DNA from 3 places in the Rhizobium sp. WSM4643 genome. Region 2 is predicted to be linked to each of the others. Evidence: predicted binding sites of a transcription regulator. Region 2 holds the regulator's gene; each other region holds the start of a gene.
What was found. Region 2 encodes LexA, which represses DNA repair genes until DNA is damaged. Its sites were predicted from a motif close to TGTTCNNNNTGTGTTCNG; they were not measured.
Positions count from the first base shown of each region.

Region 1: the regulator LexA is predicted to act here: its motif matches at 3,634-3,651, upstream of recA (recombinase RecA).
Region 3: the regulator LexA is predicted to act here: its motif matches at 3,187-3,204, upstream of N1937_RS20275 (ImuA family protein).

Region 1 is NZ_CP104040.1:2,212,616-2,222,690, forward strand. It holds gene alaS (alanine--tRNA ligase) at 1-2,276, opposite strand, end outside; gene recA (recombinase RecA) at 2,431-3,519, opposite strand; gene N1937_RS11260 (carbohydrate kinase family protein) at 3,749-4,693, shown strand; gene N1937_RS11265 (pseudouridine-5'-phosphate glycosidase) at 4,780-5,706, shown strand; gene N1937_RS11270 (transposase) at 5,798-6,304, opposite strand; gene N1937_RS11275 (hypothetical protein) at 6,375-7,106, opposite strand; gene cckA (cell cycle histidine kinase CckA) at 7,468-10,071, opposite strand.
Region 2 is NZ_CP104040.1:1,804,091-1,814,165, reverse strand. It holds gene eno (phosphopyruvate hydratase) at 1-1,083, opposite strand, end outside; gene kdsA (3-deoxy-8-phosphooctulonate synthase) at 1,226-2,071, opposite strand; gene N1937_RS09230 (VOC family protein) at 2,068-2,964, opposite strand; gene lexA (transcriptional repressor LexA) at 3,162-3,881, shown strand; gene N1937_RS09220 (ComEC/Rec2 family competence protein) at 3,862-6,294, opposite strand; gene gltA (citrate synthase) at 6,585-7,874, shown strand; gene lpxB (lipid-A-disaccharide synthase) at 7,911-9,089, opposite strand; gene N1937_RS09205 (LpxI family protein) at 9,086-9,967, opposite strand; gene lpxA (acyl-ACP--UDP-N-acetylglucosamine O-acyltransferase) at 9,971-10,075, opposite strand, start outside.
Region 3 is NZ_CP104040.1:4,094,436-4,104,510, reverse strand. It holds gene N1937_RS20290 (hypothetical protein) at 1-59, opposite strand, end outside; gene N1937_RS20285 (MBL fold metallo-hydrolase) at 108-1,379, opposite strand; gene dinB (DNA polymerase IV) at 1,742-2,863, opposite strand; gene N1937_RS20275 (ImuA family protein) at 3,252-4,007, shown strand; gene N1937_RS20270 (DNA polymerase Y family protein) at 3,928-5,442, shown strand; gene N1937_RS20265 (error-prone DNA polymerase) at 5,442-8,705, shown strand; gene N1937_RS20260 (hypothetical protein) at 8,760-9,047, opposite strand; gene N1937_RS20255 (CrpP-related protein) at 9,065-9,322, opposite strand; gene N1937_RS20250 (hypothetical protein) at 9,546-10,075, shown strand, end outside.

The sequences.
Region 1 (10,075 bases), 410 kb from region 2:
CGCTTGGCGTCAGCCAGTTCCTTTTCGAGCTTGCGGCGCTCGTCCATCAGCGCCTCGACGCGCGACAGCACTTCGCCGGGCTGCACCTTCAGCGACGTGGCGAGCGCCTTCACGCGTTCGTCCTGTTCGGCCAGATATTCGCGTGCCAACTCGCCGGTGACGGCCTCGATGCGACGGACGCCGGCGCCGACGGCGCTTTCGCCGAGAACGCGGATCAGGCCGATCTGGCCGGTGGCCCCGACATGCGTGCCGCCACAGAGTTCGATCGAATAGGGCTTGCCGGCCTTGACGCCGCGCACGCCCTCGCCCATCGCAACGACGCGGACCTCGTCGCCGTATTTCTCGCCGAACAGCGCCATCGCGCCTTCGGCGATCGCATCGTCGACGCTCATTAACCGCGTCGTAACCGGCGAATTCTGCAATACGATCTCGTTTGCCATGTCCTCGACGATCTTCAGTTCCTCGGCCGACATCGGCTTCGGATGCGAAACGTCGAAACGCAGGCGCTCGGGCGCGACCAGCGACCCCTTCTGCGCCACATGGGTGCCGAGCACTTCGCGCAGTGCCTCATGCAGCAGATGCGTTGCCGAGTGGTTGGCGCGCAGCCGCGACCGGCGGGCATGATCGACCGTCAGCACGACGGCATCGCCATCCTTGACCACGCCGTCGATGACAGTACCCTGATGCACGAACAGGCCTTCGCCCCTCTTCTGCGTATCTGAAATCTCGATCTTGCCGTGGTCGGACGAGATCACGCCGGTATCGCCCATCTGGCCGCCGGATTCGCCGTAGAACGGCGTCTGGCTGACGACGATCTGCACCTTGTCGCCGGCCTTGGCCTCGGCAGCGACGGCGCCGTGCTTGACGATTGCCTGCACGACGCCTTCAGCCGTTTCGGTGTCGTAGCCCAGGAATTCGGTTGCGCCGTGTTTTTCCCTAAGCTCGAACCAGACGGTTTCCGTCGCCTTCTCGCCGGAACCGGCCCAGTGCGAGCGGGCTTCGGCCTTCTGGCGCTGCATCGCATCGGTGAAGCCGGAGATGTCGACGCCGATCTCACGGGCACGCAGTGCATCCTGCGTCAGATCGAGCGGGAAGCCGTAGGTATCGTAGAGCTTGAAGGCGGTCTCACCATCCAGCATGTCGCCCTTGGAAAGATCCGTCGTCGCGTCCGACAGAAGCGACAGGCCGCGTTCCAGCGTCTTGCGGAAGCGGTTTTCCTCCAGCTTCAGCGTTTCCGAGATCAACGCCTCGGCGCGCACCAGTTCCGGATAGGCGCGGCCCATCTGCTGCACCAGCGTCGGCAGCAGCTTGTAGACCAGCGGTTCCTTGGCGCCGAGCAGCTGTGCATGGCGCATGGCGCGGCGCATGATGCGGCGCAGTACATAACCACGGCCCTCATTCGACGGAAGCACGCCATCGGCGATCAGGAAGGCCGAGGAACGTAGGTGGTCGGCGATGACGCGGTGGCTGGCGCTGCCTTCCGCCTTGACGCCCATCGTGTCCTCGATGGTGCCGATCAACGTGCGGAAGAGATCGGTGTCGAACACGCTCTGAACGCCCTGCAGAACGGCGGCCATACGCTCCAGCCCCATGCCCGTATCGATCGACGGGCGGGGCAGCGGGTTGCGAACGCCGGGTTCGGTCTGCTCGAACTGCATGAAGACGAGGTTCCAGAACTCCAGGAACCGGTCGCCATCTTCCTCCGGGGAGCCCGGAGGGCCGCCCCAAACATTCTCACCCTGGTCGATGAAGATTTCCGAGCACGGGCCGCAGGGGCCGGTATCGCCCATCTGCCAGAAATTGTCGGAGGTCGGGATGCGGATGATCTTGTCGTCGGAAAAGCCGGCGATCTTCTTCCACAGCGTCGCAGCTTCTTCGTCCTCGGAATAGACGGTCACCAGCAGGCGGTTCTTCGGAAGGTCGAAGCCTTCGGTGACGAGCTTCCAGGCAAGCTCGATCGCATTCTCCTTGAAATAGTCGCCGAAGGAGAAGTTGCCGAGCATCTCGAAGAAGGTCAGGTGGCGTGCAGTATAGCCGACATTGTCTAGGTCGTTGTGCTTGCCGCCGGCTCGCACGCATTTCTGCGAAGACGTCGCCGTTGAATAGGGACGCTTTTCGAGGCCGGTGAAGACGTTCTTGAACTGCACCATGCCGGCATTGGTGAACATAAGCGTCGGGTCGTTGCGCGGCACGAGCGGGCTCGACGGAACGATCTCGTGGCCGTTCTTCTTGAAATAGTCGAGGAAGGTCGACCGGATATCGTTCACGCCGCTCATGCTATGCCCTTCAATGCTGCCGGAGGCAGGTAAATACAAATCCATCGGCTTTTAACGTTCGCCTCCGCCACTGTCCAGCAGACAAACAAAGCCGGCCGCATTCTCATCAGGGAATGCGGCCGGCTTTGATGTTTAAAAGAACCGAGCGTGAAAATCACATTTCCGCGGCGGAGTCGCCATCATCCGGGTCCGGTCCGCCATTCTGCAGGAAGCGGTCGGCAATCAGGCCAGCATTCTGGCGCAGCGACAGTTCAATCTCGCGGGCGAGATCCGGATTGTCGCGCAGGAAAGTCTTGGCGTTTTCGCGGCCCTGGCCGAGGCGCTGGCTGTTATAGGAGAACCAGGCGCCCGACTTTTCGACGATGCCGGCCTTGACGCCGAGATCGACCAGTTCGCCGGTCTTGGAAACACCCTCGCCGTACATGATGTCGAACTCGACCTGCTTGAAGGGCGGCGCCATCTTGTTCTTGACGACCTTGACGCGGGTCTGGTTGCCGATCACCTCTTCGCGCTCCTTGACCGCGCCGATGCGCCGGATGTCGAGGCGCACGGAGGCATAGAATTTCAGCGCATTGCCGCCCGTCGTCGTTTCCGGCGAACCGAACATGACGCCGATCTTCATGCGGATCTGGTTGATGAAGATCACCATGGTGTTCGACTTCGAGATCGAAGCGGTGAGCTTGCGCAGCGCCTGGCTCATCAGTCGTGCCTGCAGGCCGGGAAGGCTGTCGCCCATCTCGCCTTCGATTTCGGCGCGCGGCGTCAGGGCAGCGACGGAATCGACGACGAGAACGTCGACGGCGCCGGAGCGCACCAGCGTATCGGTGATTTCGAGCGCCTGCTCGCCGGTATCGGGCTGCGAGATCAGCAGGTTCTGCAGGTCGACGCCAAGCTTGCGGGCATAGACGGGATCGAGCGCATGTTCGGCATCGACGAAGGCGCAGATGCCGCCCTTCTTCTGCGCTTCGGCAATCGTCTGCAGTGCCAGCGTCGTCTTACCGGAGCTTTCCGGTCCGTAGATTTCGATGATGCGGCCCCTCGGCAGGCCACCGACGCCGAGCGCAATATCGAGGCCAAGCGAGCCGGTCGAGATCGTCTCGATCTCGACAACATTCTCGTTGGAGCCGAGTTTCATGATCGAGCCCTTGCCGAACGACCGCTCTATCTGTGAGAGTGCCGCTTCAAGCGCCTTGCTTTTGTCCACCGATTTGTCCTCTACCAGCCGCAATGAATTCTGAGACATCCCATCCACCTTTAGGTTATTGAAGCCGCTCTAGCAATGTCGAGTTTGTACTCCATTTGTTCCATTCTCGCAATAGGCGATCAAACAGTTGAAAGAAAAAGGTAAAACGACACGTGTTCTGCATTTGTTTTATCGATAAAAAGCAACGGCTTAGGCCAGAAATGCCGATTCGGCCGCGGAAGGGCGCGCTGTATCGATTCGTCCTTCCGGCATCGGGAGAGGGGATCGGATGAAGAAAAAGATTCTTGTTCTCGGCGGCGCCCATATCGATCGGCGCGGCCGCATCTCCGGCGAGACGGCACCTGGCGCCAGCAATCCCGGCACATGGTTCGAGGAGCCGGGCGGCGGTGGCTTCAATGCGGCGCGTAACCTCTCAAGGCTCGGTTTTCAGGTGACGATGATCTCGCCGCGCGGCGGCGATCCGATGGGCGAGACGGTTGGAGAAGCTGCCGATTTCGCCGGCATCGACGACCGGCCCTTCGTCTTCCTCGACCGCAAGACGCCGAGCTACACGGCGATCATCGAGAAGGACGGCAATCTGGTGATCGCCCTTGCCGACATGGATCTTTACCGCTTCTTCGTGCCGCGGCGTCTCTCCATCCGCTGGGTGCGGGAGGCCTTCGCCGCGCATGATTTCATCCTCTTCGACGCCAACCTGCCGGAAGAGACGGTCGCGGCGATCGTCGCAAAGGCGCATTCGCTAGGCAAGCCCGTTGCGGCAATCGCCATCTCGCCGGCCAAGGTCGTCAGGCTGAAACCCTGCATCAGGAATATCGACTACCTGTTCCTGAATGAGGCTGAAGCCGCCGCCCTTGCCGGTGCACTGCCGGAAGACGCCGCCGGCTGGCCACCTTTGCTGAACGAGATCGGCATCCGGAACGCCGTCGTCACCCGCGGCCGGCGCGAACTCGTGGCGCTTTGCGAGGGCCGCGCCGTGACGCTGCAGCCGCCGATCGCCGACATCGTCGCCGATGTCACCGGTGCCGGGGATTCACTTGCGGCCGGCACGCTCGCCGCATTGATATCAGGCCTGCCGCTCGAAGAAGCTGTTCGCCACGGCACTGCAGCCGCCACGCTGACCGTGCAGTCGCGGCATGCCGTCAACGAAAATCTGACGCCCGATCTGCTGAATGAGGCGCTTGCTCTTGTTCCCAAGGTCAGAATTCTGCATTGAAGCGGCCAATTAAATAGTTGCGCATGATGTCGTCCGAAAACCGCTCGCACCTCGGCATCATGCTCTGTCGATCACAGGACAAGACCATGACCAAGCCCATCTCCCCTCTTCTGCCGATCGCCTATTCGAAGGAAGTCGCCAGCGCCAAGCAGCGCGGCGCGCCACTGGTGGCACTGGAATCGACGATCATCACCCACGGCATGCCCTATCCCGGCAACATCGAGATGGCCCGCAGCGTCGAGGCGATCATCCGCGAACAGGGTGCGGTGCCGGCAACGATCGCTGTCATTCACGGCTCGCTGCATATCGGCCTGGAAGCTGCGGAACTGGAGCAACTCGCCAAGGCGACGGAAGTGATGAAGGTGTCGCGCGCCGATCTCGCCTTCGCCATCGCCGAGCGCCGTACCGGCGCCACCACGGTCGCGGCGACAATGATTGCGGCGGCGCGCGCCGGCATCCGCGTCTTTGCCACAGGCGGTATCGGCGGCGTGCATCGCGGCGCCGAGGAAAGCTTCGATATATCAGCAGATCTCGAGGAACTCGCTCGCACCGGCGTCATCGTCGTCTGTGCCGGCGCCAAGGCGATTCTCGACATTCCGAAGACGCTGGAAGTGCTGGAAACCCGTGGCGTGCCTGTCGTCACCTATGAGAGCGAGGAATTCCCCGCCTTCTGGTCGCGCTCCTCGGGTATTCGCAGCCCGCTGTCGCTGAACAGCCCGGCCGCCATCGCCAATTTCCAGACGGTGCGCGAACAACTCGGCGTCGACGGCGGCATGCTCGTCGCTAACCCCGTGCCGGAGGCGGACGAGATTCCGAGCGAAGAGATGGAAATCTATATCGAGCGGGCGCTTGATAGCGCCGAACGCGACGAAGTGACCGGCAAGGCGGTCACACCCTATCTTCTGTCGACCATCTTCGACCTGACCGACGGCCAGAGCCTCAAGACCAATATTGCGTTGGTTGAGAATAATGCGCGGCTTGCGGCTGAGATTGCGGTGGCGCTGGGTGAATGAGAGGTGATGGGGCTGGGGCCAGCATGGCCTTCAAAACGGCCATGCCGTGTAAGCCCCCTCTGCCCTGCCGGGCATCTCCCCCACAGGTGGGCTAGGGCATATACATATCTCGCAAAGCCCATCCATCGGCGACGGCTCGAAAGTATTTGAGGCCGTTGAAGAAGGTGATTGGGCCCGGCGGCTTGGCCGAGGCGTAGCCGTTCCAGCCGCCGAGCTTGGCGATGATCCAGGCGGCCCAAGCCAGCGAGGCCTTAGAGTGGGGATTGGACTGCAGCTTGGTTGTGCCCTTGAAACGGCTTTCGAGGGCGGCGAGGGTATCGATCTCGGCTGCCGTGAAGGTCAGGCTTGCCGGCTGGTGATCGCCGCCGCTGCGGGCTTGGACGAGATGGAGGACGATTGCTGCGGCCTTGGCGGCGATGGCGACGAGCTTTTCCAGCCGTGCCGCCAGATGCAACTGGCTGTCCTCGATCTTGAAGCCTTGGTTCTTCATCACCCGAAAGAACTGCTCGATCATCCAGCGCTGCTTGTACCAGGCGACGATCTGCCAGGCATCGGCCGGGCTGCTGAGCCAATGGGTGGTCAGGAGCAGCCAGTGCAAGGGCTCGACACCGTCGGGGGCGGCCGGTTCAACGATCTCGACCCAGCTCAGCCTGACGCCATCGGGCAGGCTAGGCCTCGCGCAGGTTTTGCGGCCGCCGGATCGTCGCTTCGCCGAAGCGCAGGCACACCGTCGCCTGCCGCGCCGGACGGTCGGCGCGCTCGCGCAGATCAATCGTCTGAGTATCGCAAAACGCCACCGTTTCGACCGCGCGGCGCAGTTTGGAACCGTCGATGAGCGCATGGTCATGCATGACGCGCGACAAAAGATCGAAGCGCCGATCGGGCAGGCGCGCCCACATGATGAAGAAGTCACCCTCCCGGTCGGCGATCGCCGTGACCCGGGCCGCACGCGAAAGCACCAGTTTGGCCGCCTCTGCCGTCTCCACCCAGCGCCGCGATTCCTTTTCGTTCAACGGCCGCTCGGCATGCGGCGTAAGCTCTTTGCTACCCCGCGTCCAGACCCGGCCGCCCACCAGGCCAAGGCAGCTGCCGGTGTCGGCATCGAGCGCCAGCATCGGATGCAGCAAAAGGCCAAAGCAATTGCCTTTTTTGATCTTGCCCAATTCCCGCCGGCTGTCCGGCGTCGTCGCAAACTTGATCTCGCTGGTGTCCTGCAGCGCCAGCACGTGGCGACCCTCAACCGCAGACCGGGTCTCCTGGCTCCAGCCGGCAATGATCTCTTCCACGCTCACCGCACTGTTGTTGAGAAAACGCCCGAACCGGATCTCCTGCGAATGGTTGCCCTCGGCCAACTGGCGAAGGCAAACCGTCTCGCGCAGCACAATGCGACGGAGCAGCACCGCCCCCCTTTATCGAGACGACGATCTCCAAACCGGCCCAACGAAAAATCATGCCCTACATCCATCGGCGACGCTCCCAAATCAAAACGTCGCCAAAACAATCATACAGCCCGCAGTAAAGGAATCCGACCCCCGCAAACCGAGTCAATCCGTCGCACCGACTTATGTATATGCCCTAGCACAGGTGGGGAGATGACAAGCGGCGAGATCTTCGCATCACATCAACGTCTCGCCGAGCTGCAATGAATATTTGATTGGGGAAGCCGGTGCGCCCCAGCCGATCTCCCCACCTGTGGGGATGCCTGGCAGGGCAGAGGGGGGTGCGGCACAGCACAAATCTTCCCCGCTGACAAGCCTCCCCTCACCCATCCAACGTCTCCTTGACCACAACAGCTAGCTGCTTCAGTGAAAACGGCTTCGGCAAAAATCCGAATTTCGCCTCCGGCGGCAGGTTGCGGGCGAAGGCATCTTCGGCATAACCCGAGACGAAGATGAACTTCATGTCGGGATAGGTTTTGCGCAGTTCGCGCAGCAGCGTCGGGCCGTCCATTTCGGGCATGACCACGTCGGAAACGACGATATCGACCTTGCCGTCAAGTTCTTCCAAGATGGCCAGCGCCTCGACGCCCGAGCCCGCCTCGTGCACGGTATAGCCGCGCGTTTCCAGCATGCGTTTGCCGCCGCGGCGCACCGCCTCCTCGTCCTCGACGAGAAGAATGACGGCCGATCCCGTCAGGTCTTCCGGCTGCTGCGGCGACACCGGCAGCGGCACCACTTCAGCCCCGGCGATGGCGCCGTCGATCGAACCCGCTTCTGCGGCCACTGCCGGCTCTGGGATGTGGCGCGGCAGGAAGACGCGGAAGGTCGTGCCCTTGCCGACTTCGGATTCCGGCTGGATATAGCCCCCCGACTGTTTGACGATGCCGTAGACCATGGCGAGGCCAAGTCCCGTGCCCTTGCCGACATCCTTGGTGGTGAAGAAGGGCTCGAAGATCTTGTCCATGATTTCGGGCGCGATACCGGTGCCGTTATCGGCGACTTCGACCAGCACCATGTCCTCGGCCGGCATATAGGAGTAATTGAAGGCCGAGACCTCGGCGGCGGTCAGATTGCGGGTGCGCAGTGTCAACGTGCCGCCGTCGGGCATCGCGTCGCGGGCATTGACGCAGAGGTTGATCAGCACTTGCTCGAACTGCGAAAGGTCAGTTTTGACCGGCCAGAGGTCGCGGCCATATTGCACGTCGAGCTTGACATTGGTGCCGGAAAGCAGCCGATCGACCAGCATGCGCAGGTCGCCGACAACATCGGTGAGGTTCAGCACCGAGGGCCGCATCGTCTGCTTGCGCGAGAAGGCGAGCAGCTGGCGCACCAGCACGGCGGCGCGGTTGGCGTTGCGCTTGATCTCTATCAGGTCTGCAAAGCTGGCATCGGCCGGCCGCGCCTGCAGCAACAGGTGGTCGGCGGAAAGCAGGATCGCCGTCAGCACGTTGTTGAAATCATGCGCGATGCCGCCGGCAAGCGTTCCCACAGCATTCATCTTCTGCGTCTGCGCCATCTGCGCTTCCAGCGCCTTCTGCTCGGTCACCTCGACGGCATAGACGATCGCCGCCTCCTCGGGCGCCTCGTCGCTCTGGTCGATGACGGCATTGACATAGAAGCGGAAATAGCGCGCCTCGTCGGTCGGCGTGCGGGTGTCGAGGGGCGCGATGTCGCCCTGCCGGTCCTTGGCCGCCGCCAGCGCCGCGGCCAGCTGCGGCCGGTCGCTCTCCTGCACGATGGTCTCAAGATGCGGCGCCTTTTCGAGATCGTCGCGCGAGACGACGCCGGAGAACATTTTCAGGAACGGCGCATTGGTCCGCAAGATGCGCCCGTTGCCGTCGACCGAGGCGATAGCCATCGGCGTATTGTTGAAGAAGCGCGTGAAGCGCATGGCGGCGGCCGAAGCGGACTGGCCGCCGGCATCGCTCTTTTCACGCGCCAATACGATCGTCCGGCTTTCGCCGGGCGCACCGTCGCGCATCGAGGTGACGCTATGGATGATCTGCACCGGCAGGCTCTGGCCGTTGCTCTTGCGCAGGTCGAGATCGAGCGTCACGGTCTTCTTGAGACCCGGTTCGGCCTGCACCGACTGGATCAGCGCCAGTCCCTCGCCCGCCACGACGTCGCCGATCGTCATCGAGCCCGGTACGAATTTGGTGAGGTCAAGGCCCAGCCATTCGGCAAGCGTCGCATTCAGGTAGAAGATCTCACCCTTCCTGCCGGCGGAAAAGAAGCCGGCCGGCGCATGGTCGAGATAGTCGATCGCGTTCTGCAATTCCTTGAAGAAGCGCTCCTGGTCGTCGCGCTCAGTGGTGATGTCGGTGATCTGCCAGATCTGCAGCGGCTTGCCGCCGTTCTCCTCCGGCTGCAGCAGCCGCGCCTTCAGCCGATACCAATGCGCGCCGGAGCTGTTGCTGCCAGGCCCGACGGCGCGCAGCAAGCGAAATTCCTCCCGGCCCTCCTTGCCCTCGCGCAGGCCGTTGACCAGCCTATAGAGCGCCTCGTTGGATTCGCGGTGGCGCGACAGCAGCGTCTCCAGCGTCTGCACCTCGGTCGCCTTGCGCGCGCCGGTCAGCGCGCCATAGGCGGCATTGGCATAGATGATCCGGCCCTTTTCGTCGGTGATCAGCGTTCCGTCGGGATGGCTGTTGAGGAAGGCGCGCGCCAGGCTGTCGGACTGGCGCTGCGGCATCACCTCGATGAAGCCGATGACCGAGGATACCAGGAAGAAGATGCCGACCATGGCGAGCACGCCGAGACCGCCAAGCACGACCTCGTTGTCGAGCGATTTCTTGAAGAAGATGAAGGCGCCGGCCGCCGCGATCAGCACGAGCGCCAGCAGAAGAATGCGCAAGACCGTGCCAGAACGCCCCCCACGATCCACAAGCGGTGCGTTATAGTCGTCGGCCTGACGCGGTTTCGTCATATAT
Region 2 (10,075 bases):
GACGGCGGTATAGGCCGCCTTGTGCGCCGTGTTGACGGCGTCGAGCGTCTCCGTCAGCGTGCCGATCTGGTTGACCTTGACGAGGATCGAGTTGGCGACGCCCATGCGGATGCCGTCGCGAAGACGGGCGGAGTTGGTGACGAAGAGATCGTCGCCGACGAGCTGGGTCTTTTTGCCAGCCAGGTCGGTCAGCGTCTTCCAGCCGTCCCAATCGTCTTCGGCCATGCCGTCCTCGATCGAGATGATCGGATACTTGCCGGCGAGCTCGGCCAGATATTCGGCCATGGCGCCCGATTCCAGCGTGCGGCCTTCACCTTCGAGAACGTATTTGCCGTCCTTGAAGAATTCGGTCGAGGCGCAGTCGAGGCCGAGGCACATGTCGTCGCCCGGCTTGTAGCCGGCTTTCTCGATCGACTTCATGATGAAGTCGAGGGCTTCCGGCGCGCTCTTCAGACCCGGTGCGAAACCGCCTTCGTCGCCAACATTGGTGTTGTGGCCCTGGCTAGCAAGCTCCTTGCGCAGCGTATGGAAGACTTCCGAACCCATGCGCACGGCTTCGGCGATCGAATCGGCGCCGACCGGCAGGATCATGAACTCCTGGAAATCGATCGGGTTGTCCGCGTGGGCGCCGCCGTTGATGATGTTCATCATCGGCACCGGCAGCAGGCTGGCGGAAGCACCGCCGACGTAGCGGTAGAGCGGCAGGCCGGACGCCTGGGCGGCAGCCTTGGCGACGGCGAGCGACACGCCGAGGATGGCGTTGGCGCCCAGGCGCGACTTGTTCGGCGTGCCGTCCAGCTCGATCATGATGTTGTCGATCTGGATCTGGTTTTCGGCGTCGATGCCGCCGATCGCGTCGAAGATCTCGGTGTTGGCGGCTTCGACCGCCTTTTCGACGCCCTTGCCCAGGTAGCGCTTGCCGCCGTCGCGCAGTTCGACCGCCTCATGCGCGCCCGTCGAGGCACCCGAGGGAACGGCCGCGCGGCCCATGCTGCCATCTTCGAGATAGACATCGACTTCGACGGTGGGGTTGCCACGGCTATCGAGAATCTCGCGGGCGATGATATCGGTGATTGCAGTCATGGGTTCTTCCTGCTCGGTGGGTGATAAGTCGGTTCGAAACCTGTCTTAGTCGAAGGCGTGCAAATTACAATGCTGCAATTTCCAGCCCTTCGGACCGTGTTCGGATCTCGCCTATAGCACGATCATGTCAGGCTGTTGAACGTCAAGCCTTGGCGACCGCATCGAAGGCGAGTAGCTTTTCAAGCAGCCGCGGCATGTCCTTGAGATAGACCATGTTGGGGCCGTCGGAAGGTGCATTGTCGGGGTCCTGGTGGGTTTCGACGAACACGCCGGCGATACCGGTAGCCACCGCTGCGCGCGCCAGCGTTTCCACGAATTCCCGCTGACCGCCGGAGGATTCGCCCTGCCCGCCCGGCTGCGCCACGGAATGGGTCGCATCGAAGATAACGGGGGCGCCCATCGCCGCCATGATCGGCAGCGAACGCATGTCGGAAACCAGCGTGTTGTAACCGAAAGAGGCGCCGCGCTCGCACAGCAGCACGTTCGGATTGCCACTGGCATTGAGCTTCTTCAGGACGTTCTTCATATCCCAGGGAGCGAGGAACTGGCCCTTCTTGACGTTGACGACGCGGCCGGTCTTGGCCGCGGCAATAAGAAGGTCGGTCTGGCGGCAAAGGAAGGCCGGGATCTGCAGGACGTCGACGATCTTTGCCACCTCGGCGCATTGTTCGGCGGTATGAACGTCGGCCAGGACGGGAAAGCCGAATTCCTTCTTGAGGTCGGCAAAGACCTCCATGCCCTTTTCGATCCCGATACCGCGTTCGGCCGAGAGCGAGGTCCGGTTCGCCTTGTCGAAGGAACTCTTGTAGACGAGGCCGATGCCGAGCCTTCCGCAAAGCTCCTTCAGCGTGCCGGCAACCATGAAGGCGTGGTCGCGGCTCTCCATCTGGCAGGGACCGGCAATCAGCGACAGGCGGCCGGTATTGGAAAAGGTGACCTGGCCTTGGCCTTCGCCGACCCTGACGTCGGAATTCGTATCAGTGCTCATCGTGTTTCCTCGAAGGCGAAGAGCGTGCCCTGCCCGGGCGCGGGCTTCACCAGAATGCGATTGTTCTTGCGCGTGTATGTCACCCCGTTAGCAGCCAAATGCGCTTCTGTCACGGCAAGATCGGCAACAGCAAAGAGGATTGCCCGGCCGCGCAGGCCGCGATCTGCGGATGAGCCGGCGATGTCGAAATAGGCCTCCAGCCCTTCTGGCGTCATCAGACCGATTTTCGCATTCGACGCCGCGACATTGACGCCGAAACCGGTTTTCTCGACTGCCGATTGCGCCGCTGCAAGGCCGACGAAGGCAGCGAATGCGGCCGGTTCCGGCGCGCAAAGCGCGATCTCCGTTATGCCGGTCACGCCATTGGCATGCGTCTCCAGCGCGGCGCGGTCGGCCGGCAGCGGATTGATACGCTCGACGGTGAAGAGCAAGAGATCAGGCGCGCGCAGGTCGCCGGCAAAAGCCAGCTTGAAGCCGGCAATCGTCTCGGAGCCGTCCGGCATCGTCATCGGCCGGGTGAACTGCAGCATCTCCCCGGCGCTCGACCCGTTGCCGACGAAATCCTGATGATCGATGCCGGCATCCTTGCTGCCGAAGGCCACCGCCGAAAGCCCCTCCGCGCCGCAACGGAAGCGGAAAGCCCGGTTGCGAGCGGTGAAGACATTGCCTCGTCGCGCCGATGCCTCGCTCTCCTCGACGCTCGCGATCCCGAGCGGCTCCAGATAGGTCTTGTCGGCAAAGAAGACGCAGGCATTCTCCGTCCCGAAGGGGTGGCGCGCATCGGCGGCAACGGTGAAGCCGAGCTTGCCGAGCCTTTCGCGCGCCAGATCGATGTCGACGACCGGCAGCACGACATGATCCAGCGGGTACGGTTTGGTGGAATGCGTGTTCATCATATCCCTCCTCAAATCGGCAAGAGATGTGCGACAGCGCCACCCTCAATGCAAGACATGTGTCCAATCCGGCGAATGAAAATAAGAATCTCGACGAGTTGGTGCCAAGTTTTACGGAAATTTAGCTACTTGCGGAACACATATGGAACATATAGTGTCTGTTCTGGATTTGTTTCAATCACGAGGTCACAACGTCGATGCTCACGCGCAAACAACAGGAGCTTCTCCTTTTCATTCATGAGCGCATGAAGGAATCCGGCGTTCCGCCATCTTTCGACGAAATGAAGGATGCCCTGGACCTCGCTTCGAAGTCCGGGATTCATCGCTTGATTACAGCGCTCGAGGAACGTGGCTTCATTCGCCGCCTACCGAACCGGGCCCGCGCGATCGAGGTCATCAAGCTTCCGGAGGCCTACAGCCCCAGCATCCAACCGCGGCGTGGCTTTTCGCCGAGCGTCATCGAGGGCAGCCTCGGCAAGCCACAGCCGGTCGCCGCTCCTGCCCCTGCAAAACCCGTCGCCGACAACGGCAACTCAGTCTCCGTGCCGGTCATGGGCCGCATCGCCGCCGGTGTTCCGATCTCGGCGATCCAGAACAACACCCACGACATCGTCGTTCCGGCCGACATGCTCGGTTCCGGTGAACATTATGCGCTGGAGGTCAAGGGCGATTCGATGATCGATGCCGGCATCTTTGACGGTGACACCGTGATCATCCGCAACGGCAGCACCGCAAGTCCTGGCGACATCGTCGTTGCTCTCGTCGACGACGAGGAAGCGACACTCAAACGCTTCCGCCGCAAGGGCGCCTCGATCGCGCTCGAAGCCGCCAACCCGGCTTACGAGACCCGGATTTTCGGGCCGGACCGTGTCAAGGTTCAGGGCAAGCTCGTCGGTCTTATTCGCCGCTATCACTGACCTTGGCTAGACCGGGCTCGGTAAAACTATTGCTGCGCCAGTCATAGGCGCGATGGCGCATCCATGGCCGCGACAATGCATCGAATGCGGTTGCGACCTCCAGGCCGGCGCCCGTGAAACGCAACTCGACGGAACCGGTCCTGCGCAGCGTTTCACCGGTGAAGAGCGTCGCACCTGAGCGGCAGCTGTTGAAGCGCAGGCGGACCGACGTCACGACGATATCGGCGGCGTCGCATGCCGGGCCGAGATAGGCGGCATTGTCGATGACGGCCACGACATGGCCATTGCCAAGCCTTGATGCGCACCAGGCCTTCTTGACGCAGGAAAAGCGGTTTGTGTCGCCGGCCGCTGCGGCCGCTCGCATCGCGGTCCTCGCCTCGTTCTGCTGATCGCGGGAAAGCCTGACGCGGCGGTCTTCTCCCTCCGGCGGGATAGCAGGACCATCCAGCATCTTCGGCGGATCATGCGTCGGCAGGACCAGCGCTCTCTGCCATTGGTCGAAGATGAAATCCGGCGGTCGTTCACGGTTGGACGCCATTGCTGCCGCCTCGACGACCGCGACGAGATTGCCATCCTCCGAAATCACCAGATCCGGCGGCCGGGGAACCGGTAGAAGCAACAGGATGAGCGTCGAGACTGCGATGATCGATGTGCCGGAATGGCGCAGTCGCGTCCGGAGCAGCGTCAGCAGAAGAAAGCCTGCCACGGCGACCGCGAAATACCAGCCGGGCAAGCGGCCAACGTCGATATTGCCGCCCCAGCCGGATACCGTCTTTGCGACCGCGATCACCAGATCGAGGCCGAATCCGACGACCTTCCAGGCCCAAACATCCAGACCGAAAGGCATGAGCAGCATCGCCAGCAGCCCGGCCGGCATGACGATAAAGGAGATGATCGGCATCGTCGCGAGGTTTGCCGGCAGGCCATAGGCGGTCAGGCGATGAAAATGCTCGATCGAAAACAGCGCGGTTGAAAAGCCGCCGATCAGCGACGTCAGGAAGACGCCGCCGAAGAAACCCGCAACCGTAACGACCGGCCTGATGATCGGCAGCTTGAAGAAGGCGTTTTCGCGGACGCGCCGGTCCTTCCACAGCTGATAGCCCGAGACCAGCGCCAATGTCGCGGCAAAGGACATCTGGAAGCTCGGACCCAAGACCTCGGACGGCGAAATGGCGATGATGACGAGCGCGGAGAGCGCGACATTGCGCAGGCTGATCGACGGCCGGTCGAAGAAGACGGCAATCAACATGATGGCCATCATGATGAAGGCGCGTTCGGCAGAGACCCCAAAGCCCGAGATCAGGAAATAGGCGGTCACGGCGATGAGCGCGCCGGCGGCAGCGATCTTCTTCGTCGGATAGGCCTCAGCGACGCCGGGAAAGAGGCTGAGCAACATCCGGAACCCAACGAAGAAGATACCGGCCGACAGCGCCATGTTGAGGCCGGAGATGGCGACGATATGAGCCAAGCCGGACTGGCGCAGCGCTTCCGTCGTCTCATTCGAGATGGCGCGCCGCTCGTCCGTCACCAGAGCAGCGGCGAAAGCGCCGGTGTCGCCGGGCAAGATCGACCTTATGCGGTCGCCAATGCCGCTGCGCAGCCGGTAGAGCCCTTCGAGCAGAGCTTCCCACGTCGATCTTGCCGCCTGCGGACCTGCCTGCCAGTCGACCTTCGACGGCGCGCCGTAGAAGAAGCCGTTCGCGCCGATGCCATCGAAATAGGCACCGAAGGAGAAGTCGTTGAGCTCAGGAAGTGCTGGACCTGCCGGCGGCGTCAGCCGCGCCCTGCCGGTTATGATATCACCGATCTCGAAGGGCGCGTCTGCGCCGCGGGTGATCGCGGTTATGCGTTCGGGCGACCGCTTCACTTCCGGCGCCTCCGTACCGGTGACGGCAAGAATGTAGCGCCACCGGCCGCGACCGTCGCCTTCGCGCCGTTCCACACGGCCGGTCACCGTCGTCGTGACGGCGGAATCGAGGATCACGGTCGAAGCCCGCCAGCTCTCGAGCTGCGCGGAGGCCATGCCGCAGGCCACAAGTGCAAGCGCCAGCAGGGTTGCCCGCAATGCCGCCCGGCTGCGGCTGGCGATGAGAACGGCGACGATCAGCAGCAACAGGCAGAGCAGCGATGCAACGAGCGGAAAGTCCGATGCCGCAAGAAACCAGAAGGCTGACCCGGCACCGAGGAAGACAGGCGAGACCAGCAGCAGACGGCCGTGGTCCGCCTCTTCGCTCAGCATGCGCATGCCGATACGCAGCGATTGCGAGGCTGCTGCCGGCAGCCGGTGCCGCAAGGGGCTCGTCGACTGCGTTCTTGTCGGGCGCGTCACCATGACAGGTGGAGAAAAACCGGCGGAGTCAGCGAGGCCTTCGCCTGCTTCCGGCCGCAATTCGACTGTGGTCAACTCCTGCATGTGCCGCCCAAGCCCAGCTGCGAAGGCGGCCAGAATGCAACCTCCGATCAAATCCGGCAAGCATAATCGATTGAAATACGAGGGAAAATCGCAAGCGCCAAAAGACGAGTTGAATCATCGGCTTCCGATATGCGTGCGGCTCATCGCTGCAGTGCCTAAAAGGTGATACCGCAATGCACAAAATGCCGTCACGGTAACTTGGCATTAGCTTCGCGATCATATAGCTATCGGTGAGGACGCTTAACCCCTATGGCGCTTTTATGGCGCCACCGCCATTTCGGAGGATCAGCATGACGGATCAAAGCGCTACAATAAAAATCGGTGACAAGTCTGTCGACCTTGCTGTCAAAAGCGGCACGATCGGCCCGAGCGTCATCGATATCGGTGCCCTCTACAAGAATACGGCTTCCTTCACCTACGATCCGGGTTTCACCTCGACGGCATCCTGTGAATCGAAAATCACTTACATCGACGGCGACGAAGGTGTCCTGTTGCACCGCGGCTATCCGATCGAGCAGCTCGCCGAGCATGGCGACTTCCTCGAGGTCTGCTACCTGCTGCTTTACGGCGAACTGCCGACCACCGTGCAGAAGAAGGATTTCGATTATCGCGTCACGCACCACACCATGGTGCACGAGCAGATGAGCCGCTTCTTCACCGGCTTCCGCCGCGATGCGCATCCGATGGCCGTCATGTGCGGCTGCGTCGGCGCGCTGTCGGCCTTCTATCACGACTCCACCGACATCACCGATCCGCACCAGCGCATGGTCGCCAGCCTGCGGATGATCGCCAAGATGCCGACGCTTGCCGCCATGGCCTACAAGTACCATATCGGCCAGCCCTTCGTTTATCCGAAGAACGACCTCGACTATGCCTCGAACTTCCTGCGCATGTGCTTTGCCGTGCCTTGCGAGGAATATGTGGTCAATCCGGTGCTTGCCCGCGCCATGGACCGCATCTTCATCCTGCATGCCGATCACGAGCAAAACGCCTCGACCTCGACCGTCCGTCTCGCCGGTTCGTCGGGCGCCAACCCGTTCGCCTGCATCGCCGCCGGCATCGCCTGCCTCTGGGGCCCCGCCCACGGCGGCGCCAACGAAGCAGCGCTCAACATGCTGACGGAAATCGGCACGGTCGACCACATTCCGGAATATGTCGCTCGCGCCAAGGACAAGAACGATCCGTTCCGCCTGATGGGCTTCGGTCACCGTGTCTACAAGAACTATGATCCGCGCGCCAAGATCATGCAGAAAACGACGCATGAAGTGCTCGGCGAACTCGGCATCAAGGACGATCCATTGCTCGAAGTGGCCATGGAGTTGGAGCGCATCGCGCTCACCGACGAATATTTCATCGAGAAGAAGCTCTATCCGAACATCGACTTCTATTCCGGAATCACGCTGAAGGCGCTGGGCTTCCCCACGACCATGTTCACCGTGCTCTTCGCGCTCGCCCGCACCGTCGGCTGGATTGCGCAGTGGAACGAGATGATCGAGGATCCGGAACAGCGCATCGGCCGTCCGCGCCAGCTCTATGTCGGCGAACCGAAGCGCGATTACATCCCGGTTTCAAAGCGCTGATCGCTTCAAAGGATCCCAAAAGAAAACCCGGTCAGTTCAGAAACGATCGGGTTTTTTCTTTTTCAAGACGTCGAGAAGGATCTCGGCAGCGTGCTCGCCGGGTGGCTTTTCGGTCTGCATGCGTTGCCAGACGAGATCATAACCCTCGTTCATCGCCTTCAGTTGGAACGTGTCGGCCGACAGCCGCTCCATCCAGCGCGCCAGGCTGGCGCCGCGAACGATCTCGTTCAGATATTCCGGCACGACGGCATAATCGGCGATGATATTCGGCAATGCGCCCGTCCACACCTTGATGCGCGGGGCGAGCAGGCGGATGATCCAATCCGTCTTGTAGACGGACACCGTCGGCACGCCGGCAAGGGCGAGTTCGAGGATCACCGTGCCGGAGGCTGCCATCGCCGCATCCGCTTCGGCAAAGGCCTTCCATTTCTGCGCCGGCCCGACCGCCACCTCCGGCGGCGTGGCCCAGCCGGCAACCAGACCCTTCACCAGCGCTTCGTTGTGCGGCACGGTCGGCAGCAGGAATCGCATCGGGCCGTTGCGGGCGACGAGTTCATTGGCCGCATCCTCGAAGAACGGCAGGAGTTTGGCGATTTCGGAGGATCTTGACCCCGGAAGCATCAGGATGGTCTTGCCCGCTTCCCCGACAGATGCGCTGCCGGCGCGCAGCCGCCGCGCTTCGAGCAGCGCCGGATCAGCGATCAGGCGATGGCCGACATAGGTGGTCTCAGGCCCGCCGAGCGCACGCATCGTCGCCGGCTCGAAGGGCAGGACGGCGAGCACATGATCGACATAGGGCAGCATGCGCGTGGCGCGATATTCCTTCCAGGCCCAGACGCTCGGACAGACATAATTGACGACCGGCAGATCGGGCAGTGCGATCCGGACACGCTTAGCGACTCGGTGGGTGAAGTCTGGGCTATCGATAATGAGAAGTATGTCCGGCCTGGCGGCGACGATGGCAGCCGTTGTCTTCCGGATCAGGGTATAGAGCCTTGGCAGCCGGCTCAGCACCTGGGTGATGCCCATGATCGACAGCTCGGAAAAATCGAACAGCGATTTCAAACCTTGGGCCTGAAGCCCCTCGCCGCCGACACCGACGAGTTCGATCGGTCCGGCATGGATCCGCTTCAGGGCCGCAACCAGATCGGCGCCGAGCAGGTCGCCCGACACCTCGCCGGCGATGACGGCGATCTTCAGCGGCGCCCCGGTCATTCGAGCCCCCATGCCGGCAGCTCGCGATCGATGCCGCAGACGAAAAGCCCGGCCTCATCGGCGGCCTTGAGGACGGCGCCGCGATCGAGCACCAGCGAACGGCCTGCCTCGACCGCCACGCCGGCAAGCCCCGCCTTCTTTGCATTCAGGACCGTGGAAACGCCGATTGCCGGCAGGTCTGCGCGAATATCCTGCTGAGGCTTGCAGAGCTTGACGAGCGCGCCGCGACGGCGTGGAGAGATGCGTCCGGCGGCTCTCAGACCGGCGACACGCTCCAGCATCTCGTCCGTGCCTTCCAGCCCCTCCAGCGCGACGATGCGCCCGCCGATGGCGACGGCGCCTTGGCCGACATCGAGCCGGCCGAGCATCTCGGCGGCTTCCGCTGCACGGTTGATATCGCGCCGGTCTTCTTCGCCCGGTATCGCCGTGCCGAGCGGGCCGACGGCGGCAAGAAGGTCGGGGGCGATCTCATGGGCACCGACGACACGCCTGCCGTTTCCCTCGATCAGCCGGATCACCATCTGCAGCACCTTATCGTCGCCGCCAGAAAGCAAGGTGCGGATCACGGCCGGCATCTTCATCAGAGTGCGCAGCGTCGGGCGCACCTCGCGCCATTCCGGCCGGCGCCGCACGCTGCCGGACATGACGACACGGCCGATGCCGTAGCGGTTCAAGAGGCCCTCGAGAGCTGCAAAATCGCCGATGCCGATGACGGCATGGTCATACGCTTCCCAACGCCGGTCGCTTTCATCCTTCAGCGCGACGATGACGGGATTTTCGCCCGCCGCGCGCGCGGCTTCGGCGACATAGGAAGGCAGAAGGCCGCCGCCGGCGATGATCGCCAGCCGGCCCGCAGCGGTGTCGCCTGATAAAGCCACGGACTAACCCTTCTGCCCCCGGGTCGGCGAGGATAAGGCACGGTCGCTGTCGGCGGCGATGAAGTCGAGGATGTGGACCACCGGCTCGCAATCGGCATATTCTTCGCG
Region 3 (10,075 bases), 2.3 Mb from region 2:
AAGCCGACGAGGGCGGCCCAGGAACCAACGTGGACGATAGAATTTCTAAGAAGCGACATCCCAATGACCTCGTGCGAGCTTAAATCCGGATGTCACGCGCTGCTTGGTCAAGTGAAGTAACGGTTATCTCTCGGCCTTGAAGGGCGACGTGCCGTTGTTCTCCAGTGGCCCCAACCGGCCAAAGTGTGATGCTGCTGTGTCGCGTCATGTGGATGCCGATAGGAATTACCAGCTCCATAGGAGACAGCAGCAAAGCCTGTTTTGCTCGCTCGGCCAATAGGCGTGCTCCCCTGGGCCATTGCTGCGCCGTGGTGTGTTACCAACAGAAAATCGGCGGGAGCTTTCAAGCTCATTGGGATATTTGAATAGTCTGCGTCGCCGGATAGCAATGCCTCGCTACCACTCTGCAGTTTCGCGCGTAACGCCAGGCCGGTGTTGTTCGCATTCTTGGGCGACCCCTTACATTCTGCTATCCACATGTGCGAGCCGTTGAACGTTTTGCCCGCTGGCCAAACGAACAGATTGCCTTTTTTGGCAATTGCCATGGCAAGACGTGCAGCCCCAGGTCCAAGCCTTTGGCTCGGCACAATCCATTTAGCGTCTAGAAGCTGCTTGATGCTGAAGGCGGCGTGCAGATGATCCCAATCCCAGTGAGAGAGCACAACCACCTGTTCGTTCGCGAATGTTATCCCAATCGACTTCGGAGCCGTATGGGCATTCCAAGAAACCGGTAAGCCGGTGTCGAAATGGAGATACGATTGCTCGGCATCATTGAGAAACGATGCGAAACTGGCCTGACCCACGTCACGGATAACAATTTTTTCGGGCGGTGGCACCGCTTGCAGGATTTGTTCAATAAGGGTCCAATCCGTCCCCACTGTGAAGCGGTTTGAAAGCTCGGCGATGCTTGTCGGTAACGGCTCTTTCGCTACTGCTGCGCCAAGAGACCTTGGCGAGGGACCACGAGGCGGTTCCAAGGGATCGAGCAGTGGTCCGCCACCGGTCGTCGACATTCTGCTTTGTGCATAATAACCGTCAGGCCCCATTTGGGCCTGCCAGGTCATCAGACCGGGACCCTGTGGTTCGATCCTGAGTCGAAACCATGTGCCTACGGCCGGAGGAGCGCCCAACACTTCTTCGAAGCGCCTTCTTGTAGTAATGATACGGATCAAAGCGAATGGCAGATGAGAAGACTCAGTAAACAATCTCTCCTCGACATCCGTTATTCCATCAACCTTTTCCGCATCGATTCCGTCAAACTCAATTGATGCACGCTTGTATTCGCTATCGCTCAAATAATCGAGGCGCGTAAGCCGCACGTAGAGGACGCGTGGAAAATCTGCCTCGCCTGGTCGCGATCTTGGGATTTTGATAAACAACTTTAGCTCACCTAGTCATTTCCCGTAACGATTGCACAATCCGTTGACTGAATGTCAACAGCGACTGTTGGACTCAAAAAGATTCGCGCGAAAAGATGTAAGGCTGGGCAGCAATCAAGCTATCCATCATGAAGAAGGCACTTTTAAACCTGCTATTGACGGCGCTGTTTAGTCACCTGCAATCAGCCTTAGGAACTCCTTTTCTCTGGCGGCTCCCAGCACGACCTTTAAAGTCTCGGTCTGTAGGAGCATCGAAAAGCATTATCGCAGTGATCGAAGTCGGTTGTGGATAGCGACGCTGCACTGAGCGATGACCAACGTCTACTCCGCGTGCGGTGAGCGTGGCGGTGTTTGCTCCTGTACTATCTGAACAGCAGCAGCTGCGGTCGCTCATTTGCGGCCGCCTTGGATTCCAACGACGATAGCGTCACGCCGAGAAGCCTGACGCCTCGGCTGACAGGAAAGATCGCCTGCAGAAGCAAGTTCACCGCATTCTCCAGGTCACTGAGTGATTCAAATGGCAGGGCCACGGTTTTGCTGCGCGTGACCTGAGAGAAGTTGGCGTACTTCACCTTCAGCGTTATCGTTTTGGCGCTAATTTCATTGGCATCGCAATAGGTCCATACCTTCTCGATCAACGGTTGGATGCCTTCCCGGGCCGGATCGAACGAATGGATGTCGACCATAAACGTGTCTTCTGCGCCAACGGATTTCCTCACGCGATCTGGCTTGACCTGCCGGTCGTCGAGGCCGCGTGCGATGCCATAGAAATAAGGCCCAGACTTGCCGAAGTGTTCGATCAGGAAGTCGAGGCTGCGGGCTTTGAGGTCAGCTCCGGTCTCGATGCCAAGTCGATGCATCTTCTCCGCCGTTGCTGGACCGACGCCATGGAATTTCTTGACGGGAAGGCCCTCCACGAACGCCGGGCCGTTCTTCGGAGTGATCACCGCCTGTCCATTTGGCTTGTTGAGATCGCTCGCCATTTTCGCCAGGAACTTATTATATGAAATTCCGGCAGACGCGTTCAGCCCGGTCGCTGCCTTGATCTTGGCGCGTATCTCCTGCGCGATCTCAGTCGCGATTTTCATTCCCTTCAGATTGTCGGTGACATCGAGATATGCTTCGTCGAGCGATAGTGGTTCGATCATCGGCGTGTATTCGGCGAATATCTCCCGAATTTGCTGCGAGACCGCCTTGTAGACATCGAAACGGGGCCTGACGAAGATTAGGTCGGGACATTTGCGCTTGGCAGTCACTGATGGCATTGCGGAATGGACGCCAAACTTGCGGGCCTCGTAACTTGCGGCAGCAACGACGCCACGCGCGTCTGACCCGCCGACAGCGACTGGCTTGCCGCGAAGATCGGGGTTATCACGTTGCTCGACGGAAGCGTAGTAGGCATCCATGTCGACATGAATGACCTTGCGCTGTTTTTGCACGGCGATGGGGGTTAGATCGCATATCACCGCATCAGGTTGCGACATCGCACTCAATATCCTTGGTCATCGGCCGGTGAGCTGAGCATTTCCTGCTCATTATTCAAGCTCGGCAATCCGGTCGAACAGGTGCGATATCCGCCTTGAATGTCCAGCTGCCTTGCATTCGATAGTAATTGCGAGTCTCCGTAGACATGGAGTGCGGGCTGTTCCTCATAGGTATATTTTCTCATCGATGACATTTTTCGAGCCTATGGACGGCTCCTTGTTACGCGATTGAATCCATTCGCAGTTCGGCTTCAGTGGCATGTGGACAGGTTGCAGTTCGTGGAGCACTCACCTTTATATGCACATTGACTCACATTTCGATAAGGAACAAAAGAGGAACATACTCGCTTTCGAGTGGGATGAAAACTGGTTTTGAAGAAGGCTTCGAATGGCGCAGAACGGCGCGAACCCGATCATTTCCGACCTTCGAGATCGCATACAGCACCTTGAAGGGGCCGTGGCTCGCCCTAAAACGGTCCTCCCATTCGGAGTTGCCGACATCGACGCGCAGCTTCCGGGTGGCGGGCTAGCTTACGGCGCGTTGCACGAATTCGCCGGAGGCGGATCAGGGGCGGTTGATGGAGCCGCAGCCGCGCTCTTTGTGGCCGGTGTCGCGGCCCGAACCAAAGGCAAGGTCGTTTGGTGCCTGGCACGCCCCGACCTCTTCGCTCCGGCGCTGGCCCAAGTCGGCCTCCACCCGGATCGCGTCATCTACGTTGAGGCGATCCGCGAAGAACTTGTTCTCGAAGCCTTCGAGGAAGCGCTGCGGTTCGGTGGGCTCGCAGCCGTCGTTGCCGAGCTGGTGCGCTTGCCAATGGTCGCATCTCGCCGTCTGCAGCTTGCTGCCGAAAGCTCGGGCACCATCGGCTTGGTGATCCGACGATGGCGGCGGCAGACCGAGGCCGGAGACTTTGGCCATCCAACAGCGGCGGCAACACGATGGCGAATATCCGTCCTGCCATCTGACCCGCTTCCAGTGCCCGGTATCGGCCGGGCCCGATGGCTGGCAGAACTGATCAGGGTCAAGGCAGGCGAGAGTGCGGATTTTGAAATAGGTGCATGCGATGCCCAGGGTCGTATCAGTCTTTTTTCCGACGCTGGCAACGGATCGGATCAGACGCGCCGATCTGTCAATTCCGGCTGAAGCGCCGCTTGTCATTGTCGCCCGGAGTGGCTCGAAACGCTGGCTGTCTGCCGTCGATCAGAACGCAGCAAAGGTCGGCCTGTACATTGGCATGGCAGCCGCAAAAGCACAGGCATTGGTCCAGGGTCTCCACATGGTCGACGCCGACCCCGTCGCCGATCTTGCAGCACTGGAACGCCTGACGCTTTGGGCGCTGTCGCAATATTCGCCGGTTGTGGCAACCGATCCTCCTGATGGCATCGTCATGGACACGGAAGGGGCCGATCACCTGCAAGGCGGCGAAGAGCTGATGCTGTCCGGTCTCGTGAACCGGTTTCGTGCACGCGGGCTGGCAGCTCGTGCTGTCATTGCCGATACCTGGGGAGCTGCATTCGGGTTGGCGCGATCCATGACGGCGGAAATCAAGGTCATTCCAACAGGGAAGACGGCCGACGCTGTTGTACGACTTCCCCTCTCGGCATTGCGGTTGAGTGCCGAGACGATTGTCGGCCTACGCACGCTCGGCTTCAAAACCGTCGGCGAGCTGGCGGCGACACCTCGTGCGCCGATTGCCCTGCGCTTCGGCCCAGAGATCGGCCGTCGTCTCGACCAGATGTTTGGCAGGATCGCCGAGCCCATCGATCCCATCCGCTGTCCCGAGATCATCGAAGTCCATCGTGCCTTCGCTGAACCGATTGGCGCTGCGGAGACTATTGGAAAATATATCTCGCGGCTTGTGCCAGCACTCTGCCTCGAACTGCAGGCCAAGGGGCTAGGTGTCCGGCGCACCGACCTTATTGTCCATCGTGTCGACAACACGATACAGGCGCTCAGAGCGGGGACAGCAAAGCCGGTGCGAGATGTCGCCTGGCTGACGAAGCTCCTGCACGACCGAATTGAGAAGATCGATCCCGGCTTTGGCATCGAGAAACTCAGTCTTGCGGCAACTATGGTGGAGCCGCTGAACGACAGACAGATCGTTTCCAGTCTCGTGGAGGCCACTGAAATCGATGTCACCTCCCTGATCGATGTACTGGGCAACCGGGGAACGCACCGCATTTATCGGCAAGCCCCAGTCTCCAGTGATGTGCCGGAGCGCTCAGTACAGCGCATCTCGCCGGTCGCCGATGAAGACGGGCGGACATGGCCGCTGACCTGGCCCCGGCCGGTGCGCCTGATGGATCGCCCGGAGCCGATTGAGGTAATCGCTCTCCTGCCCGACCATCCCCCTGTGTCCTTCGTCTGGCGCGGCAAACGCAGGCGCGTCAAACGTGCCGATGGTCCTGAGAGGATATTCGGAGAATGGTGGCAGCGAACATCCGAGTGGACGGCCGTCCGCGACTATTTCACGGTCGAGGACGAGACCGGCGAACGTTATTGGATTTATCGATCAGGTGACGGCGTTGACGCGGACACGGGATCGCATCGGTGGTTCCTACACGGGGTCTTTGCCTGATGCGCTACGCCGAACTTCAGGTCACCACGCATTTCTCGTTCCTCAGGGGCGCAAGCTCGGCTGAGGAATTGTTCGCGACCGCAAAGCTCATGGGCATCGAAGCTCTTGGCGTCGTCGACCGCAACAGCCTGGCCGGTATCGTCCGGGCACTGGAGGCATCGCGTGCCACAGGCCTGCGGCTGGTTGTCGGCTGTCGCCTTGATCTGCAGGACGGCATGTCGATCCTGGTCTACCCGACGGATCGTTCGGGCTATTCGCGTTTGACGCGGCTGCTGACCCTCGGCAAGTCGCGCGGCGGCAAGGCGAAATGCATTCTGAACCTTGAAGACGTTGCACTCTACGCCGAGGGCTTGCTCGGCATGCTTGTTCCCGATCTGCCGGATGAGACCTGCGCTATCCAACTCCGAAAGATGTCCGAAGTTTTCGGAGACCGGGCCTATGTTTCACTATGCCTGCGCCGTCGACCGAACGACCAGGTTCGCCTGCACGAGATTTCGAACATGGCGGTTCGGCATAAGGTCAAGACCGTCGTCACCAATGACGTGCTGTTCCATGAGCCGTCCCGCCGCCAGCTCCAGGACGTCGTCACCTGCATTCGCACGAAGACCACTATCGATGACGTCGGCTTCGAACGGCAGCGCCACGCGGATCGGTTTCTGAAGCCGCCGGAGGAGATGGAGCGTCTGTTTCCGCGATATCCGGAGGCGCTGGCCAGGACCAAGGAGATCGTCGAACGCTGTACGTTCTCCATGGAAGAGCTGACCTACCAGTATCCGGAAGAAGCCCTGATCCCCGGCATGACAGCCCAGCAGTCGTTGGAGCATTACACCTGGGAAGGCGTGAAGGTGCGCTACCCTGATGGTTTGCCCACCCATGTCGAAAAGACCATCCGGCATGAATTGGCGCTGATCGAAACGATGCGATACGCCCCCTATTTTTTGACAGTTTTTTCCATCGTCCGGTTCGCGCTGTCCCAAGGCATTCTGTGTCAGGGACGGGGATCAGCGGCCAACTCGGCTGTCTGTTTCGTGCTCGGCGTCACCTCCATCGATCCTGAAACCAACGATCTTCTGTTCGAGCGTTTCGTCAGCCAGGAACGCGATGAACCGCCGGACATCGATGTCGATTTCGAGCACGAGCGCCGCGAGGAGGTCATACAATGGATTTACAACACCTATGGACACCATAAGGCTGCGCTCTGCGCGACGGTCACGCGATATCGGACGAAGGGCGCGATACGGGATGTCGGCAAGGCGCTGGGCCTGCCCGAGGACCTGATCAAGGCTCTGTCCTCCGGCGTCTGGGCATGGTCGGAAGCCGTCGGCGAAAAGCAGGTCCGAGAACTCAATCTCAATCCTGATGATCGGCGGCTCGCCTTGACGCTTCAACTGGCGCAACAGCTGATGGGAGCCCCACGCCATCTCGGCCAGCACCCGGGCGGCTTCGTGCTCACCCATGACCGGCTCGACGACCTGGTTCCAATCGAACCGGCCTCTATGGTGGATCGCCAGGTCATCGAGTGGGACAAGGACGATGTCGAGGCGCTGAAGTTCATGAAAGTGGACGTCCTTGCTCTCGGTATGCTGACCTGTATGGCCAAGAGCTTTGCTTTCCTCGCCCAGGAGAAGGACATCGCTCTCGATCTCGCGACGATCCCGCAGGAGGAGCCCAAGACCTATGCGATGATCCGCAAGGCAGACACGCTCGGCACCTTTCAGATCGAGAGCCGGGCGCAGATGTCAATGTTGCCGCGTCTAAAGCCTCGAACCTTCTATGATTTGGTGATCCAAGTCGCCATTGTTCGCCCCGGTCCGATCCAGGGCGACATGGTACATCCCTATCTCCGTCGCCGGGAGGGTAAGGAGAAGGTCGAATACCCAACACCCGAACTGGAAGCGGTGCTTCACAAAACGCTTGGGGTGCCGCTTTTTCAGGAATCGGCAATGAAGGTGGCCATGGTTTGTGCCGGTTTCACTGGCGGTGAGGCGGACCAACTCCGAAAATCGATGGCGACGTTCAAGTTCACCGGAGGGGTGAGCCGCTTCAAGGACAAGCTTGTCTCCGGCATGGTACGAAACGGATACTCGCCGGAGTTCGCGGAGAAGACCTTCAGCCAGCTCGAAGGCTTCGGCAGCTACGGCTTTCCGGAGAGCCACGCAGCATCGTTCGCCCTGATCGCCTATGCGTCGAGCTACATCAAATGCCATTTCCCTGATGTTTTCTGCGCAGCGCTCCTAAACTCGCAGCCGATGGGCTTCTATGCTCCAGCCCAAATCGTGCGCGATGCCAGGGAGCACGACGTCGAGGTTCGCCCGGTATGCATCAACCGCTCAAGATGGGATTGCACGCTGGAACCAGTCGAGGACACCGACCGACATGCAGTGCGGCTTGGAATGCGGATGGTGCGCGGCCTCGCCACAGCGGACGTTGCCCGGATCGTTGCTGCGCGTGCCGATCAGCCCTTCGACAGCGTCGACGACATGTGGCGGCGCTCGGGCGTTCCGGCTGCATCGCTGGTAGAGCTGGCAGAAGCGGACGCCTTTCTGCCCTCGCTCGGGCTGGAGCGCCGCGATGCGCTCTGGGCGATCAAAGCATTGCGAGACGAGCCTTTGCCGCTGTTTGCGGCGGCCGCCGAGCGGGAGGCGAGAACGATTGCAGAGCAGCAGGAACCCCAAGTCGAACTTCGACAGATGACACAAGGTCATAACGTGGTCCTCGATTATGGGCATACCGGCCTGACATTGCGCGAACACCCTGTCAGCTTTCTGCGTCGAGAACTCGCGGAACGCCGGATCGTCACCTGCACGGAGGCGATGTCTGCTCGCGACGGCCGCTGGCTGATGGCGGCTGGGCTGGTTCTCGTGCGCCAACGGCCCGGCTCCGCAAAGGGCGTGATCTTCATGACCGTCGAAGACGAGACAGGCGTTGCCAACGTCGTCATCTGGCCCAAGCTGTTCGAGCGGTCGCGGCGCGTTGCGCTGGGAGCCTCAATGCTGGCAATCAATGGGCGCATTCAGCGGGAAGGCGGTGTCGTTCATCTGGTTGCCCAGCAGCTGTTCGATCTCTCGGGAAGCCTGGCAGGCCTTGCAGATCGCGATCTGGAATTTCGGCTGCCGACCGGGAGAGGAGATGAGTTCGCTCATGGCACGCCCGGTAGGCCGGATTCGCGCGAGCCGTTAGGTCAGGGAATGAAATCGCGGGATATTTTCGTGCCGGACCTTCACGTTGATCAGCTCAAGGTGAAGAGCCGAAACTTCCATTAGGAGAGGGATGCGCAAACAAGGTTCTGACTGCGGCCACTGATTGCGGACCGCACCTCAATCTCGGCCATCGAGAAAAGTGCGCTGAATTGCTGCCCATTCATCTGGATAGGGCTCGTGATCTTGCGGACATTCCGCCTCGTACTCGCCCCAGCCTTGAAGCTTCCAATACTTGGTCATGGCGTCGAAATGGCTATGTCCCCTCAGCTCGGCGACCTTTACCGCTTCTGGTTTAAGGAGAGCCCTGAAATCATTGCCCATGGGGCCAGCAAGACAAAGACCAGGAAGCGTCTGACCATCAGGTTCGGGATCGAGCCAGACTTCGTGGATGAGTTCATTTTTCATTGGAACGCGCTATGACATTACGCATCGAGTGGACGTCGGTTGGCAAACGAGATCAGTTCCTTGAAGTGAGTAACAATCCTATCCTCGCGACTCGCGTCCTCCGCCTCCCAACCGAACTTCCAAGCGTCGTGACGCGCAAGCCAATCCCCGAGAGCACCGGCATCACCAGTGGGCATCCTATCGGCCGCTAGGTATGGGTTCTCGTGGGCCTTCAGCCCGAGCACCCGCGCTCTTGAACCTGCTTCCTGTATATCGATCAGCTCTTCAATTGTCATGCGCGATCCCCCACGATGTCTGCGACGGTAGCATCGGAGTTCGCGCATGCAAGCGAATGCTAAATTATGGGTTAATTTGGGACAGTTGTGAGTGGAGAGCGCCTCTGGTCAGCGATGCAAATGGCCATTAAAAATTGAGGAAGGAGTTTTACGCCGGGTTCAGGTTGAACAGATAGCTATCTGGCGACACCGCAAGTGGTGGCGACTGGGGAGACTGCCGTTCATGGATCATTTCGGATCGCTCGCCACGTTGGCGGCAACTCCATACCTCATTGGCTTCCTCGCCTTGTGTTTCTGGTGGCGTTGGTGGTTGCTCGTACCCGCTGGGCTCGTGGCGGCAGTTCTGGCCAAAGTCGAATTCGCCAGTGTCAATGCCTCGGACGGGGCTGGCGCAGCATTCGGGATCATCCTCGTGATCTTCGCGATGATCGGGGCCGCCAGCGGTTTCGTCGCAAGCGGAGTCGTATTAATCGGCCGCACGACACGATTGAATGCGCTGCGGGCCGTATACGTGCTTCCTGTCGTCTTCATTTTAGGCTTCGGAAGTTTTTTCGCGGTCACCTGGACCCAGCAGAAAACCAGAGAAGCTCGATATGCACCGCCATCTGCGGCATGCCTCGACAACCTGCATCCTGCCCGGATCGCGGATGTCGACATCGCGCTTCCGGTTGCGCCCGGCCTCCTGCTGTACGGCGACGGCATGTATGGCGACCATTATCTTCTTTGGAACAATCCTGATGCTAGGGCCTTCTG